3 regions of the Streptomyces sp. MK37H genome follow, and region 2 is predicted to be linked to each of the others. Evidence: riboswitches for the same ligand, from Rfam matches in the RefSeq annotation. Region 2 holds a riboswitch; each other region holds the start of a gene.
The links. A riboswitch is a leader RNA that binds a small molecule or an ion and turns the genes downstream of it on or off. The one in region 2 is predicted to bind cobalamin.
Positions count from the first base shown of each region.

Region 1: linked by a shared signal. The riboswitch ahead of GWI24_RS38485 (ribonucleoside-diphosphate reductase subunit alpha) and the one ahead of GWI24_RS46490 (CGNR zinc finger domain-containing protein) in region 2 are both predicted to bind cobalamin.
Region 3: linked by a shared signal. The riboswitch ahead of GWI24_RS04150 (CbtB-domain containing protein) and the one ahead of GWI24_RS46490 (CGNR zinc finger domain-containing protein) in region 2 are both predicted to bind cobalamin.

Region 1 covers NZ_JAAAYH010000485.1:390-5,963, reverse strand. Annotated here, with positions in the region: gene def (peptide deformylase) at 1-207, shown strand, start outside; gene GWI24_RS38490 (ribonucleotide-diphosphate reductase subunit beta) at 312-1,343, opposite strand; gene GWI24_RS38485 (ribonucleoside-diphosphate reductase subunit alpha) at 1,361-3,769, opposite strand; cobalamin riboswitch at 3,904-4,065, opposite strand; gene GWI24_RS38480 (GNAT family N-acetyltransferase) at 4,152-4,658, opposite strand; gene GWI24_RS38475 (hypothetical protein) at 4,723-4,893, opposite strand; gene GWI24_RS38470 (hypothetical protein) at 4,937-5,224, opposite strand.
Region 2 covers NZ_JAAAYH010000047.1:3,468-9,041, reverse strand. Annotated here, with positions in the region: gene GWI24_RS09860 (DUF2165 domain-containing protein) at 1-377, opposite strand, end outside; gene GWI24_RS09855 (carboxymuconolactone decarboxylase family protein) at 552-1,025, shown strand; gene GWI24_RS09850 (RNA polymerase sigma-70 factor) at 1,069-1,992, shown strand; cobalamin riboswitch at 2,020-2,255, shown strand; gene GWI24_RS46490 (CGNR zinc finger domain-containing protein) at 2,648-2,854, shown strand; gene GWI24_RS09840 (epoxide hydrolase family protein) at 2,941-4,116, shown strand; gene GWI24_RS09835 (bifunctional salicylyl-CoA 5-hydroxylase/oxidoreductase) at 4,147-5,574, opposite strand, start outside.
Region 3 covers NZ_JAAAYH010000015.1:10,616-16,189, reverse strand. Annotated here, with positions in the region: gene GWI24_RS04170 (cobalamin-binding protein) at 1-245, opposite strand, end outside; gene GWI24_RS04165 (hypothetical protein) at 325-537, opposite strand; gene GWI24_RS04160 (polysaccharide deacetylase family protein) at 534-1,121, opposite strand; gene GWI24_RS04155 (hypothetical protein) at 1,118-1,432, opposite strand; cobalamin riboswitch at 1,505-1,656, shown strand; gene GWI24_RS04150 (CbtB-domain containing protein) at 1,696-1,917, shown strand; gene GWI24_RS04145 (CbtA family protein) at 1,939-2,706, shown strand; gene GWI24_RS04140 (MmgE/PrpD family protein) at 2,953-4,461, shown strand; gene prpB (methylisocitrate lyase) at 4,461-5,366, shown strand; gene GWI24_RS04130 (TetR/AcrR family transcriptional regulator) at 5,408-5,574, opposite strand, start outside.

The DNA of each region.
Region 1 (5,574 bases), on a different contig from region 2:
GACTACGCGGTGGTGCGCGGCCAGGACCTCGACGGCGAGCCGATCGCGGTGCGCGGCACCGGCTACTTCGCGCGCTGCCTCCAGCACGAGACCGACCACCTCTACGGCTACCTCTACATCGACCGGCTCTCCAAGCGCGACCGTAAGGATGTGCTGAAGCAGATGGCCGAGGGCACCGCCCGCTATGAGACGGTGCCGAACGACTGAGTGTGCCGTACCTCACAGGGCGGGCCGGACCCCTCGGAATCCGGCCCGCCCTGTTGATGTCAGAACTCGTCCGACATCAGAAGCCTGACATCAGAAGCCCGACATCAGAAGTCGTCGTCGAAGGCGACCGACCCCTCGACCGCGACCTGGTACGCCGAGGCGCGCCGCTCGAAGAAGTTGGTCAGCTCCTGGACGTTCTGCAGCTCCATGAAGGAGAACGGGTTCTCCGAGCCGAAGACCGGGGCGAAGCCGAGCCGCTGCAGGCGCTGGTCGGCCACGCACTGCAGATACTCCTGCATCGACGCGGTGTTCATGCCCGGCAGCCCGTCCCCGCACAGATCGCGGGCGAACTGGAGCTCCGCCTCGACGGCCTCCTTCAGCATGTCGGTGACCTGCCGCTGGAGCTCGTCGTCGAAGAGGTCCGGCTCCTCCTCGCGGACGGTGTCCACGACCGAGAAGGCGAACTCCATGTGCATCGACTCGTCGCGGAACACCCAGTTGGTGCCCGTCGCCAGGCCGTGCAGCAGCCCGCGCGAGCGGAGCCAGTACACGTAGGCGAAGGCGCCGTAGAAGAACAGCCCCTCGATGCAGGCCGCGAAGCAGATCAGGTTGAGCAGGAAGCGGCGGCGGTCCTCCTTGGTCTCCAGCCGCTCGATCTTCTCCACCGAGTCCATCCAGCGGAAGCAGAACTCCGCCTTCTCCCGGATGGAGGGGATGTTCTCGACGGCGGCGAAGGCCGCGGCGCGGTCGTCCGGGTCGGGGAGGTAGGTGTCCAGCAGCGTCAGATAGAACTGGACGTGCACCGCCTCCTCGAAGAGCTGCCGCGACAGATACAGCCGCGCCTCGGGGGAGTTGATGTGCTTGTAGAGCGTCAGCACCAGGTTGTTGGCCACGATCGAGTCGCCGGTCGCGAAGAAGGCGACCAGACGGCCGATCAGATGCTGCTCACCGGGGGAGAGCTTGGCGAGGTCGGCGACGTCGGAGTGGAGGTCGACCTCCTCCACCGTCCAGGTGTTCTTGATCGCGTCGCGGTAGCGGTCGTAGAACTGCGGGTACCGCATCGGCCGCAGGGTGAGTTCGAAGCCCGGGTCGAGCAGGTTCTTGTGGTGCTCGGCCGAGGTGTTCGCGGTGGTCATCTCGGATGCGGTGGGCATTACTGGCAGGCCTCGCAGGACTCGGGGTTTTCCAGGGAGCAGGCGATCGCGTCGGCCTCGACCGGGGCCGCTTGCGCGGGAACGGTGACGGCGGGGGCGGCCGCGGCGGCGCCGCCCCGGGCGCTCTGGGCGATCCGGGTGGCCGGACGCGAGCGCAGGTAGTACGTGGTCTTGATGCCGCGCTTCCAGGCGTACGCGTACATCGAGCTGAGCTTGCCGATGGTCGGCGAGGCCATGAAGAGGTTCAGCGACTGGCTCTGGTCGAGGTACGGGGTGCGGGCCGCCGCCATGTCGATCAGGGCGCGCTGCGGGATCTCCCACGCGGTGCGGTACAGCTCCCGTACGTCCGCGGGCACCCAGGAGAAGTCCTGCACCGAGCCGCCCGCCTCGCGCAGCGCCTCACGGGTCTGGGCGTCCCAGACGCCCAGCTTCTTGAGGTCGTCCACCAGGTAGGAGTTGACCTGCAGGAACTCCCCGCTGAGCGTTTCGCGCTTGAAGAGGTTGGAGACCTGCGGCTCGATGCACTCGTAGACGCCCGCGATGGAGGCGATGGTCGCGGTCGGCGCGATCGCCAGCAGCAGCGAGTTCCGCATCCCGGACTTCGCCATCCGGGTGCGCAGCGCCTGCCAGCGCTCCGGCCAGGTGGCCACCGCGTCCGGGTAGTGGTCCGGGTGCAGCACACCGCGCGCGGTGCGGGTCTCGGCCCAGGCGGGGTGCGGGCCGTGGCGCTCGGCGAGCTCGCAGGACGCCTCGTACGCGGCGAGCATGATGCGCTCGGAGATCCGCGTGGAGAGCGCCGTGGCCTCGGGCGAGTCGAACGGCAGCCGCAGCCGGAAGAAGACGTCCTGGAGCCCCATGAGGCCCAGACCCACCGGGCGCCAGCGAGAGTTGGAGGCCCCGGCCTCCTCCGTGGGGTAGAAGTTGATGTCCACCACGCGGTCGAGGAAGGTCACGGCGGTGTGGACGGTGGCGTCGAGGCGCTCCCAGTCCAGCTGCCCGTCCTCGCCCAGGTGGGCGGCGAGGTTGACCGATCCGAGGTTGCACACGGCGGTCTCGCCGTCGTCGGTGACCTCCAGGATCTCGGTGCAGAGGTTGGAGGAGTGGACGACCCTGCCGGGCTCGGCGGTCTGGTTGGCGGTGCGGTTGGCGGCGTCCTTGAACGTCATCCAGCCGTTGCCGGTCTGCGCGAGGGTGCGCATCATCCGGGCGTACAGCTGGCGCGCCGGGACCTGCTTGACGGCCTTCCCCTCGGCCTCGGCCCTGCGGTACGCGGCGTCGAACTCCTCGCCCCACAGGTCCACCAGATCGGGCGCGTCGGCCGGGGAGAACAGCGACCAGTCGGCGTCCGCCTCGACCCGGCGCATGAACTCGTCCGGGATCCAGTGGGCGATGTTGAGGTTGTGGGTGCGGCGGGCGTCCTCGCCCGTGTTGTCCCGCAGCTCCAGGAACTCCTCGAGGTCCGCGTGCCAGGTCTCCAGGTAGACACAGGCCGCGCCCTTGCGCCGGCCGCCCTGGTTGACGGCGGCCACCGAGGCGTCGAGCGTGCGCAGGAACGGCACGATGCCGTTGGAGTGCCCGTTGGTGCCCCGGATCAGCGAACCGCGGGCCCGGATGCGGGAGTAGGACAGGCCGATGCCGCCCGCGTGCTTCGACAGCCGCGCCACCTGGTGGTAGCGGTTGTAGATCGAGTCCAGCTCGTCCAGCGGCGAGTCCAGCAGATAGCAGGACGACATCTGCGGATGCCGGGTGCCGGAGTTGAACAGCGTGGGGGAGCTGGGCAGGTACGACAGCGTGCTGGTCAGCCGGTAGAGCTCGGCCACATCGTCCAGCGCCCGCTCCGAGAGGTTCTCGGCGAGCCCGCAGGCCACGCGCAGCAGGAAGTGCTGCGGGGTCTCGATCACCTGACGGGTGATCGGGTGGCGCAGCAGATAGCGGCTGTAGAGGGTACGCAGCCCGAAGTAGCCGAAACGGTTGTCGGCGCCGTCGGCCAGGGCCCGCTCCACCAGCGCGTCCAGCCGCTCGGCGTGGGCGGCGGCGAACTCCGCGGTGGAGTCGGCGAGCAGGCCCTCGCGGTGGCCCACCTGGACGGAGGTGGAGAAGGAGACCGCGCCCTGCCCGGCCGCCTCCTCCGTGATGGTGAGCGCCAGCAGCCGCGCCGCGAGCCGCGAGTACTCCGGCTCCTCGGCGATCAGCCCGGCCGCCGCCTCGGTCGCGAGCGTGCGCAACTCCGCCTCGTCCGAGCCGGGATGACGGCCGCGCAGGGCGGCGGCCGCGACCTTGCCGGGGTCGGTGGCGGGCAGGTCGGCGGTGAGTCCGGTAAGAGTCCGTAGCAGGGCGGTCCCGGGCGCGTCGTCCGCTGCCTGAGAAGCCGCCTGCGCTGAAACCGGATCGGCGGGCGCGATGGTCACTGAGGTGCTCTCCCTCGCTCGGCTGGACCGCGAGGGGTGGTGCGATGGGCGCGTACGGGCATGCCGATGCCGCACTCCTCGTACGCCAGGCACACCACGCAGCGTCCATCGGCCCAACCCTCGAGGCCGGGGGACGTGTTCACAGGGCTGTCGGCAGGTGCTCGGACTCACGGGCACGCCGAATTGAGCGCACACGTACACCGTTGCGGGACAGTTCCGGATTCCCACCGGATTCCCCTGTGGCGACAGCGAGGACGAGCATACATCTTGTGTCGGCCGACGCACGCACCCCCATATCTTGTGTCGGAGCTGCGGAGTTTCGCATGAATGTGCTAATGCGTTCCGGAGGTGGCCCGTGACCTGGGGCGTGCGGCGCGGGGCGTCACAGCTCCACGGTGAAGGCCCAGAGGGTGAGGTCCGTGCCGGGCAGGGGCGCCCAGTCGCGCTCCGGGGCACGGGTGAAGCCCAGCCGCTCGTACAGGCGGTGGGCGGCGGTCATCGACCGCTGGCTGCTGATCACTATTCGCCGCAGGCCCAGTGCGCGGGCCCGGTCCAGGCAGGCTCGCACGAGCGCTTCGGCGGCGCCGCGGCGGCGGGACTCGGGGCGGACGGCCAGCATCCGGAACTCGCCCTCGCCGGGGCGGGCCAGCTCCGCGTACGCCCCGCCGTGCACGGCGAACGCCACGGCGCCCAGGACCTCGTCGCCCGCCGCGTCCGCCGCGACCAGCAGCTCGGCCTCGGCGGCCCGGCGGCGGGCGTCGCGCAGGGTGGCGAGATAAGGATCACTGTCCCCGAAGTCCAGGAGGCCGTCCCCCAGATACACCTGTGCGGTGAGCTCTCCGATTCCGTCCAGCTCCTCGTCCCGCGCGCGTCTGATCGTGATGTCCATGCCCGCAGTCTGCCGCAGACCACTGACAGCCGGGTCGCCGGGCGCGGGGTGTGGGTCCTCGGCGTCACTGGGTGACGGCGGTGATCACTCCGGTGGAGCCCGCGCGCTTGTTGGCGGCGTCGGCTTCCTGGTGGGTGACGTAGCGCCGGACCGTACCGTCCGGCAGTGTCAGCTCATAGACGACAACGGGTTGAGGCGGCCATTGAGCCGCTGTTCCGCCGCAGTTGCAGGCCATGGTTGCCCTTCCTTTCCCTCGGGTCGTTGTGGGGGGCGGTGGGTCAGTCCAGCCATCGCGAGGCGACACCGGCCAGGTAGGAGAGCGTCAGGGCGGTGGCCGGGAGGTGGAACCACGCGGTGGTGTGCAGCAAGGAGGCGTAGACGGCGATCGCGGCGGCCACCCATGTGCTGGTGCACCAGCCGCAGTTGACCAGGTAGGTGGGGCGGGAGTCGTCGCCGAAGCGGTCGGCGACCCAGATCCTGAACCCGGCCGCCAGGGTGTCCTTGGTGATGAAGCGGGTGATCCGGCAGGTGGTGCCGAGGGCGAGAAGGAACGCGGCGAGGCTCATCGGATCGTTTCCTCCCCGGGTGGTCATACGGGGGTCGGCTCTTCCCCGGGTGGTCATACGGGGGTCGGCACGGCCGATGTCACTGCTGGGTCGGCGCTGCCGATGTCACTGCTGGGTCGGCGCTGCCGATATCACTCATTAGAGGCATGACGGGCGACGGCAAGCCATACCCCTTGGCACGCATTCGCCCGAATAGCCGAGCGCTTGTCATACAAGCTCGGTGCCACGCGCGCCCTGATGCGCCAAACGAGTGATGGCCGCCGTGAGGCCTTGAGTGACGCCGAGGGGCGTGGATAACTGGAAACGTGCCGCCGAGGTCGCCCCATACCTCGTCGGCCACTCCAGGAGCC
Region 2 (5,574 bases):
CCGAACAGCACCATCAGCATCAACAGCCCCACGGTGCTGGCCTGACGAGCGCGGCGGACGCTGCCTCCGCGCAATCCCGCGCCCCACATGGCCGTCGCGGCGAGGAGGACGAGGGCGGCGATGCTCTCCCAGACGATGATGGCGACGTAGGCGGTGTCCTGGAGCGCGGTGGACTTGATGGCCCGCCACATCAGGTCGTCGTCCTTGAATGTGGTGTCCATCGCCAGAACATGGCGGACGAATTGCTGATTGGTGTCGAAGTCGGTGATGTTACCGAAGGCGACAAGCGCGATGTACAGGGCGATTGTCCCGGTGAGCACCCCCGAGACGGCGGAGTAGGCACGAGGGGAACGTATTCTGCCGGTGCGCTCGCTCACGATGATCTCTGTCTCCCCGTTGTATTCCGTTGATCGGACCGAGCCGTAGCGTACAACTGTTTGGCCCAGTGGGCCCGGTGGCGGGGAGACGCAGGTCACATGTGTCCATGTCACAGGGGGTCGGGCCACCTCGTCTCAGGGGTGTAGCCACTGACAACCACGGAGGAGCACACCATGGACGCGCGACTGAACTACTCCGCCAGCCTGACCGCGGGCAAGGTCCTCAAGCCCGTCATGGCGGCCGGGAGGGCGGTCAAGGACTCGCCGCTGCCGCCCGCCACGCAGGAGCTGGTGGCGCTGCGCGTGAGCCAGATCAACGGCTGCGCCGTCTGCCTCGACATGCACACCAAGGAAGCCGCCGCGGCCGGTGAGACCGCCGTGCGGCTCAACCTGGTGGCGGCATGGCGGGAGGCCACCGTCTTCACCGACGCCGAGCGTGCCGCGCTGGAGCTGGCGGAGGCGGGGACCCGGGTCGCGGACGCGGCCGGTGGCGTCAGCGACGAGGTGTGGGCGAACGCCGCCAAGCACTATGACGAGGAGCAGCTCACCGCCCTGGTGATCCTGGTCTCGTTCATGAACATGGTGAACCGGCTGAACGTCATCACCCAGCAGCCGGCGGGCAACTACCAGGTCGGGCAGTTCCATTGATCGGCGCCAGTCTGTCCGGCCGGTCGTTCAGGGGGGAATCGGCGTGAGCAAGGTCGAGGAGTTCGAGGAGCTGCGGCCGCTGCTGTTCTCGATCGCCTACCGGATCCTGGGCAGTGTGAGCGAGGCCGAGGACGCGGTGCAGGAAACCTGGCTGCGCTTCGACGGCTCGGCCACCCGGCCCACGTCGGCCAAGGCGTATCTGTCGGCCACGGTGACGCGCATCTCGATCGATGTGCTGCGCTCCGCGCGGGTGCGACGGGAGGAGTACGTGGGCCCGTGGTTCCCCGAGCCGCTGCTCAGCGATCCGTATCAGGATCCGGCCCGGGCGGTGGAACTGGCCGACTCGGTGTCGATGGCGGCGCTGCTGCTCCTGGAGCGGCTCAGCCCGCTGGAGCGGGCGGTGTTCGTGCTGCGGGAGGTGTTCGCCTTCGGGTTCGACGAGATCGCCACGGCGGTGGGGCGGTCGGAGGCGGCATGCCGGCAGTTGCTGGTGCGGGCGCGGCGCCACATGCAGGCCGGGCGGCCGCGGTTCGCGGCGGACCGGCAGGAGCGGCAGGAGCTGGCCACGCGGTTCTTCGACGCGCTGAAGGACGGCGATGTGGGCGGGCTGCGGAAGCTGCTGGCCGCCGATGTGCGGCTGGTCGGGGACGGTGGCGGCAAGGCCCCGCAGCTGGCCAGGGCCGTCATGGGCGCGGAGAACGTGGCGCGGTTGCTGGGCAATGTCTTTCCCTGGCTGCTGCGGATCGATGTGTCGTTGGAGCCGCGCGAGGTCAACGGCCAGCCCGGCGCGATCTTCCGCGACCGGGACGGCAAGGTGCTCCACACCCTGGTCCTCGATGTGCTCGACGGGCAGATCCAGACGATTCGCACGGTGGTCAACCCCGACAAGCTCGGCCACCTCGGGCCGGTCGGCGACGCCTGGGCCGTGGACCGCGAGGTGAAGCAGGCCCGCCGGCGGCCGAACTGACCGTGAGACGTGGCCGTTCGACGCTGTTGGTGGTCTCGGGGAGCCAGTCGTGCCACATCCGAGGCCAGGGAATCCGGTGCGAATCCGGAACTGACGCGCAGCGGTGAGGCAGCGGTGAGGGGGACGGGCGGGGCATGTGACACCACTGGGAGGAGTCCGTGACGGCCGTGGGGCCGTCGCGAACGAGCACCGGGAAGGGGCCCCGTCCGGCCCCGTCCGGACGAGTCCGAGTCCGAAGACCTGCCGGCACCTCCGCGCCCGGTGCGCGGAGGACGTCCGTAGGCCAGGCTCCGCGTACGAGTCCCGACCGCCGAGGCTGCCCGTGCTCCGCTCCGCCCGCCGTACCGCGGAGTTCCTGCTCGCCCCCGCCTGCTGCTCACCGCGTGCGGTGGCTCCGGCCATGACGACGCGGACACCCGGGCCGTCGACGCGGCCCTGGAGCCCGGCGGACTGACCGACCGGGCCGGTCAGTCGCGGCGCACCCGCCCATCAGGGCCACCTGACCAGAGCCCACGAGCTGCGCACGGCCCTGCGTGCCGCGCTGCGCCAGGACGCCGAGGGTGACGGCCAGGGCGGCGATGCCCCGGTCGGCTACTCCTTCCACGTCACACTGACGGCCGGTCACGGCGCCCACCTGACCATCGCCGCCGACCCCGTGGACACCGCCCTCGCGCACATCGTCATGTCCGCGCTGACCGCCACGGTGAACGGGACCTGGCATCGGCTCAGGATGTGTCCGGCCCCCGACTGCCAATGGGTGTTCTACGACAACTCCCGCCCCGGCCGGGCCAAATGGTGTTCACCCCAGCTGTGCGGCAACCGCGCGAAGACGCAAGCGTATCGCCGCCGCCAATCGACCTGAATCGCCCCGCGGCGACCCGGCTCCGGATGAGTACGGCTGGCCGGCATCCCAGACGACTGACATGGGCGGCTTGTAGGGTACGTGGCATGCCGGACGCCATGCCCCGACCCGAGCCCTTCACCCCGCGGACCGACCCCGCCGCCCTCGAGGACCTCCGCGCGCGGCTGCGCGCGACGCGCTGGCCGGACGCGCCCGAGGACGCCGGGTGGGCGCTCGGGACCGACCTCGCCTACCTCCGTGAGCTCGTCGCCTACTGGGCGGACGGGTTCGACTGGGCGGCGCAGGAGGCGGCGCTCGCCCGGCTGCCCCGGTTCCGTGTCCGGCTCGGCGGTCTCGGGATCCACTTCGCCCACATCCGGGCCGCCGCCCCGGCCGGACCCGCTCTGCCGCTGGTGCTCAGCCATGGCTGGCCGGACTCGTTCTGGCGCTATACGAAGGTCATCCCGCACCTCACCGACCCCGGTGCGCACGGCGCCGACCCCGCCGACGCGTTCGACGTGGTCGTGCCCGACATTCCGGGCTACGGGTACTCCGACCGGCCCACCGGCCAGCCGCTCGACTCCATCGCCGTCGCCGGGCTGTGGGCCGAGCTGATGGACGTCCTCGGCTATGAGCGGTTCGGCGCGGCGGGCGGGGACCTCGGCAGCCATGTGAGCCGCTACCTCGCGCTCGACCACCCCGACCGGGTGGTGGCCGTGCACCGCACGGACGGGGGCCTCCCCCGCTTCACCGGCGACCCGGCGGACCTCACGCCCGAGGAGCGCGCCTGGTTCGAGGAGGTCGCGGCCTGGAGCGCGGCCGAGGGCGCCTACGCCGCCATGCACAGTACGAAGCCCCAGACCGCCGCCTTCGGGCTCACCGACTCACCCGCCGGGCTCGCCGCGTGGATCGTCGAGAAGCTGCGGGCGTGGAGCGACTGCGACGGTGACATCGAGCGGAGCTACACCAAGGACGAGATCCTCACCAATGTCACGCTCTACTGGCTCACGGGGACGATCGGCTCCGCGATGCGCATGTACCGAGCCAACGCCGCCATCCCGCTCGCGCAGCACGCCCGCCGGGTCGAGGTGCCGTCCGGCTTCTCGCTCTTCCGCGGCGACGTCGTCCGCCCGCCGCGGGCGTGGCTGGAGCGCACGACGAACCTCGTGCGGCTGACCGAGCCCGCGCGCGGCGGACACTTCGCGCCGTTCGAGGAGCCCGAGCTCTACGCGGAGGAGCTGCGCGCCTTCTTCCGCCCATACCGGGCGGCGGCGACGGGCTGACACCCGGTTCCGGCACCCCTTCCACCCCCCTCAGGGCACGGGGGCCGGAGCACGCGTCGGGGTCCAGCGCAGATGAACGGCCTGGTCGGCGGGGTCGGGCCGGTGCAGTGACAGCCGGGGCCTTACGGCGTCGGTGCGCGCGGCCGGAGGCTTGCGGCCGCCCGCGCCGAACTGCACCGGCCATGCGGCGGCCGGGCCCCGGTACTCCTGCTCGGCCGCCGCGTGCAGGGTCCAGTGGGGGTCGTACAGATGGGTGCGGCCCACGGCGCACAGATCGGCGCGGCCCGCCAGCAGCAGCGAGTTGACGTCGTCGTACGAGGCGATCGCGCCCACCGCGATGACCGCGGCCCCGGTGGCGGCGGCCACCTCGTGGCGGATGCGGTCGGCGAACGGCGTCTGGTAGGAGCGGCCGAAGGCGGGGCGCTCGTCCTTGGTGACCTGGCCGGAGGAGACGTCGATGGCGTCCGCGCCGTGGGCGATGAACGCGCGGGCGATCTCGACGGCGTCATGCTCGGTGTTGCCGTCCGGCACCCAGTCGGTGGCGGAGATGCGCACGATCACCGGCCGTTCCACGGGCCAGACTTCCCGTACGGCGTCGAAGACCTCCAGCGGGAAACGCAGCCGGTTCTCCAGCGGGCCGCCGTACGCGTCGGTGCGGCGGTTGGCGATCGGGGAGAGGAAGGAGGACAGCAAGTAGCCGTGCGCGCAGTGCAGTTCGAGCAGATCGAACCCGGCCTCGGCGCCCCGGCGGGCGGCGGCCACGAAGTCCGCGGCGATCCGGTCCATATCGGCGCGGGTGAGCTCGCGCGGCACGGCCGAGCCGGGGCCGTACGGCAGCGGGGACGGTCCGACGACCTCCCAGTTGCCTTGCGGCAGCGGGTCGTCCATGCCCTCCCACATCAGCCGGGTGGAGCCCTTGCGGCCCGAGTGGCCGAGCTGGAGGCCGATACGGGCGGTGCTCCGCTCGTGGACGAAGGAGACGATCCGCCGCCAGGAATCGCCCTGCTCGTCGTTCCACAGGCCGGTGCAGCCGGGGGTGATGCGGCCCTCGGGCGAGACACACACCATTTCGGTCATCACCAGTCCGGCGCCGCCCATGGCCTTGGAGCCCAGGTGGACGAGGTGGAAGTCGCCGGGCACGCCCTCGACGGCGGAGTACATGTCCATCGGGGACACGATCACCCGGTTCTTCAGCTCCAACTCACCCAGCCGGTACGGCTGGAACATCGCCGGTGCCACGCCGTCGAGGCCCTGCGCGGCGGCGAAGGCCACATCGACCCGGTCGGCGAACTCCGGGTCGCGGGTGCGCAGGTTGTCATAGGTGATGCGGCGGGAGCGGGTCAGCAGGTTGAAGCAGAACTGGGTCGGCTCCTGGTGGACGTACATCCCGATGTTCTCGAACCACTCCAGCGAGCCCTGCGCCGCCCGCTGGGTGGACTCCACGACCGGGCGCCGCTC
Region 3 (5,574 bases), on a different contig from region 2:
GCCGCCAGCGCCTCGGTGTCGAGGGTGTAGAGCGACGACCCGGAGTGTGTCGCGCCGCCGACCGCGTCGGAGATCTCCCGGCTGGTGAGGGCGTCCTGGTCGAGGCCGGTGGCGGTCACCACGGGGATGTCCGCCACCGCTTCCGGCGGCCAGTCGCATTCGTGGGTCCGGCCGGCCAGATGCTCGGCGAGTCCGAGCTCGGCGACGATGTCGGTCGCGGCGGGCAGCAGGGAGACGATGCGCATACCGCGACTGTAGGTGGGATGTCCGGGGCATTGGTGACAGGCGACGCGCGGTCGGCGGTGTGCCGGTGGTGTGACGCCGTCAGATGGCCGCGGCGCGCCGCGGGTCGGTGCGGTGACGTACTTCCTCCGAGGACCCGGGGTCATTCGGGCGGTCCAGGGAGCGCCACCACCGCGCCACCTCGGCGCCGGTGGCGAACCACACGTCCCGGCGCCGCCGCGTATACGCCACGAACTCCTCCAGCACCCCGATCCGGCCCGGATTGCCGATGCAGGACGGCTCCAGGGTGATCACACAGCACAGCCCGTAGCCGTGGTACGCGTCGAACTCGGCGCACCAGTCGTCCAGGGTCTGCCGGTATCCGGCGATCCGCACCGGTCGTCGCCCTGGGCCAGGGAGGTCCAGGTGAACCCCAGTTCGCTCAGCACACCGGCGGTGTCGTCGCTGATCTCCGCGGAGGGCGGCCGGAAGCCGGTGGGCCGCCGCCCGGAGATGTCCTCCAGCACCCGCGCGGAACGCTCGATGGCGCGGCGCTGCCCCTCGGCGTCGAGGGTCGCGTAGTCCTCCAGGCCGTCGCCGCGGGAGCCGATCTCATGGCCGCGGGCGGCCACGTCCCGCACCGTCCCGGGGTAGCGCTCGGCCACCGTCGTCGGGATCATCCAGCTGGCGCGGACATCGGCCGCCTCGAGGGCGTCGAGCATCCGGGGCGCACCGCGCTTCGGGCCGTACTCGCCCATGGACGGGGTCTTGGGCCGCTCATGGCAGGACTCGTCCAGCCGCAGCCAGAACAGCTCCGCGTCGAGGTTCACCGTCACCACGACCGCGCACCGGGCGCCGTCCGGCCAGGGCGGGTTCTGTGGCGAACCACACATCGTCATGGGAGCGGATGTGCTCGATCAGCCGGCGCAGCAGCAGCACCCGGCTCGGCTTGCCCATGACTTCCGGGTGCATCATCACGACGTAGCAGAGCCCGTAGCGCGTAGTAGCCGTCGAACTCCCGCCGCCAGTTGTCGAGGGTGAGGTCGGTGCCGGCGATGCGGTCCTGGCCGCGCGGCTCCGCCGGGATGTCGTTGTAGGCGAACTGGGGGAAGTCGTCCAGCTCCCACTGCGCGGGGATCTCGATGAGGCCGGTGTCGCGCCCGAGCTCCGAACTGCTGACCCGGCTCCGCGGCCATTTCCTGCCGCCCAACAGCCCCCATTACGGCGCCGACGAGTGAGGACGTGCGCGTCCTGGTGGCGTCTCACCAGGTGGCCGGTCTTGGCCAGGCATCCGACACGCGGTACCGTCGGTGCGATATCGACGATGGTCTGACGGAAGCCGGTGGGAATCCGGCACGGTCGCGCCACTGTGAACGGGACGTATCCGAAGGGGACGTTCCGTGAGTCAGACCCGCAGCCATCGTCCTGTGCACCACCGAGATGGGACGCGAACTCCCTTAGGAGGCCACTGTCATGGCGCAGCATGTCGCCCAGCCGACAGCCACCACTCCCGCCCTCCCCGCCACGCTGCCGCTGAAGGCGATAGCTCCCTGGGGCGTTTTCTTCGGCATCCTGATGCTGGTTCTGCTGTTCTTCGTCGGCGCCGAGCAGGGCGCCACCGCGGTCGTCTCCGGCTCGGGTGTCCACGAGTGGGTGCATGACGCCCGCCATCTGCTCGGCTTCCCCTGCCACTGAGGCGAGGGACGCCGCACTCCCATGAACTCCGCAACAGTAAGAAACCTGCTGGTGCGGGGCATGCTCGCCGGTCTTGGTGCCGGTGTGCTCGCCCTGATCGCCGCCTATTTCCTCGGTGAGCCGAACGTCGACCGCGCGATCGGCTTCGAGGAGGCCCACGCCCCCGCGCATGACCACGAGGTCGAGATCGTCTCCCGTAGTCTGCAGTCCACCGCCGGCCTGGCCACCGGTGTGCTGATCTACGGGATCGCGTTCGGCGGCATCGCCGCCCTCGCCTACTGCGTCGCCCTCGGGCGCGTCGGCCGCTTCAGCCCGCGGGCCACCGCGCTGCTGCTGTCCGGCTGCGCGCTGTTCGCGGTCTATGTCGTGCCGTTCCTGAAGTACCCGGCCAACCCGCCCGCCGTCGGCAACGGCGACACCATCGGCAAGCGGACGACCCTGTACTTCCTGATGATGGTGCTCAGCGTGCTCCTGGCGATCGCCGCCACCATCCTCGGCAAGCGGCTCGCCCCGAAGCTGGGCACCTGGTACGCCACCGTCGCCGCGGTGGCCGCCTTCGCCGTCGTCATCGGGCCGGCGTTCGCCTTCCTGCCCGTCATCAACGAGGTCCCGGCGGACTTCCCGGCCACCGTCCTGTGGCGGTTCCGGCTGTCCGCCCTCGCCATGCAGGTGATCCTGTGGGGTGGCTTCGGCCTCCTCTTCGGTGAGCTCGCCGAGCGGATGCTGAACCCCAAGCCCGCGAAGGGGGAAGAGAGCCGGGCGATGGCGGCTGCCCCGAACTGGCCCTGACCACACCGAGACGCACGAGGGCCCCCGGAGCCATCCGAGGGCCCTCTGGCGTTGTGAGGGCACGTCCGATCCCCTGAACCGCCGTCATGCTCGCTCCTCCTGCCGGTGTCATGGGGTGCGGGGGGCCACCGGATACGGCACCTGCCCGGACATGTACGAATCCACGCCCTGGAGTGGTGGCCCCGCGGCCGGTCGGTGGGAAGGCTCAGTCACGTCACCGGTACCAACCGACGTACGAGGAGCCCCGTGATCGAGCACCACGTCCATGTCCACCCCAGCGCCGACCGGCTGCCCCGCGAGCACCAGCTCGCCTGGAAGCTCGCGTCCGTGGCCACCGACACCGCGGAACCGGACGCCGAGAGCGCCGCGATGGCCGTCAACCGGGTGATCGACAACGTCGCGGTCGCCATCGCCTCGCTGCTGCGCCGCCCGGTCGCCGTCGCCCGCGCCCAGGCCACCGCCCACCCGGCCACCGCGCCCGGGGCCTCGGTCTTCGGCGTGCGCGGCCGGGTCTCCCCGGAGTGGGCCGCATGGGCGAACGGCACCGCCGTGCGCGAGTTGGACTTCCACGACACCTACCTCGCCGCCGACTACTCCCACCCCGGCGACAACATCCCGCCCCTGCTCGCCGTCGCCCAGCACACCGGCCGCACCGGCGCCGACCTGCTGCGCGGCATCGTCGCCGCGTACGAGGTCCAGGTCGCCCTGGTCAAGGGCATCTGCCTGCACCGGCACCGCGTCGACCACGTGGCCCACCTCGGCGCGGCCACCGCCTGCGGCCTGGGCGCCCTGCTGCGGCTGCCCACCGAGACCGTGTACCAGGCCGTCCAGCAGACGGTGCACACCACGACCGCCACCCGGCAGTCCCGCAAGGGCGAGATCTCCAGCTGGAAGGCGTACGCGCCCGCCTTCGCGGGGAAGGCCGCGATCGAGGCGGTGGACCGGGCAATGCGCGGCGAGACCTCCCCGTCCCCGATCTACGAGGGCGAGGACGGCGTCCTGGCCTGGATGCTGGACGGCCCGGACGCCGACTACACCGTCCCGCTCCCCGAGCCCGGCGAGCCGCGCCGCGCGATCCTCGACACGTACACCAAGGAGCACTCCGCCGAGTACCAGGCCCAGGCGATCATCGATCTGGCGCGGCGGCTGCGCGAGAAGACCGGCCCGCTGGAAGGGGTGCGCTCGGTGGTCCTGCACACCAGCCACCACACTCACCATGTGATCGGCTCCGGTGCGAACGATCCGCAGAAGTACGACCCGGCGGCCGGCCGCGAGACCCTCGACCACTCGGTGCCGTACATCCTCGCCGTCGCCCTGGAGGACGGCACCTGGCACCATGAGCGCTCGTACGCACCCGAGCGCGCCCGCCGCCCACGGACCGTCGAGCTGTGGCGGAGGATCACCACGGTCGAGGACCCGGAGTGGACCCGGCGCTACCACGACCCCGACCCGGACCGCCGGGCCTTCGGCGGACGTGCGGTGATCACCCTGGAGGACGGTTCGGTGATCGAGGACGAGCTCGCGGTCGCCGACGCCCACCCGGCCGGGGCCCGGCCGTTCGACCGCCCGGCCTACGCGGGCAAGTTCCGCACCCTCGCCGAGGGCGTCGTCACCCCCGCCGACCAGGACCGCTTCCTGGCCGCCGCCGAGCGGCTCGCCGAGGCCACCGCCCCCGAGCTGGACGGCCTGTTCCCGGCCGTCGACACGGAGGCCGTCGCCGCGTACGACACGACCCTGCCGAAGGGGCTGTTCTGATGCTGCACACCCGCACCACCCCGGCCGAGCGCCGCCGCGCCCTGCGCGAGCGGCTGGCCACCGGCCGGCTGCTGCTCATGCCCGGCGCCCTCAACCCGCTCTCCGCCCGTCTCATCCAGGACACCGGATTCGAGGCCGCCTACCTCTCCGGCGCCGTCCTCGCCGCCGACCTGGGCCTGCCCGACATCGGGCTGACCACCTCCACCGAGGTCGCCGCCCGTGCCCAGCAGACCACCAGGGCGACCGATCTGCCGGTCCTCATCGACGCCGACACCGGCTTCGGCGAGCCGATGAACGCCGCCCGTACGGTACAGCTGATGGAGGACGCGGGCCTGGCCGGACTGCATCTGGAGGATCAGGTCAACCCCAAGCGGTGCGGCCATCTCGAGGGCAAGTCGGTCGTGCCCCGCGAGGACATGACCCGCCGGATCCGGGCCGCGGTCGACGCCCGCCGTGACCCGGACTTCCTGCTCATGGCCCGCACCGACGCCCGCGCCGTCGAGGGACTGGCCGCGGCGATCGACAGGGCGAAGGCGTACCTCGACGCCGGCGCCGACGCGATCTTCCCCGAGGCTCTCGCCGACGAGGCCGAGTTCGAGGCGTTCCGTAAGGCGATTCCCGTCCCCCTGCTCGCCAACATGACCGAGTTCGGCAAGAGCCGCCCGCTGGACGCGCGCACGCTGGGGAACCTCGGCTACGACATCGCGCTCTACCCGGTCACCCTGCTGCGCCTGGCCATGGGCGCCGTGGAGGACGGCCTGCGCACGCTCGCCGCCGAAGGCAGCCAGGAGTCCCTGCTGCCCCGCATGCAGACCCGCTCCCGCCTGTACGAACTCCTCGACTACGAGGACTACTCGGCCTTCGACTCGGCCGTCTTCGACTTCACTCTCCCGCCCGGCACCTGACGGCCTGACGCCCGGGAGGCACCCGTGCGGGGCGCCTGGAGTCACTTCCGCGGGGGCAGGTGCCGCAGTCCGTTCTCCAGCAGCGCGAACGCGTGCTCCGCGTCGGCCACCGCACCCGCGTAGCGCTCGTCGGCGGGCTCCCCGTACGTCACGCGTGCGGTGTTGTCCTGCGCCAGTGACCACTGGACCGCGACGATTTGGACGGCGG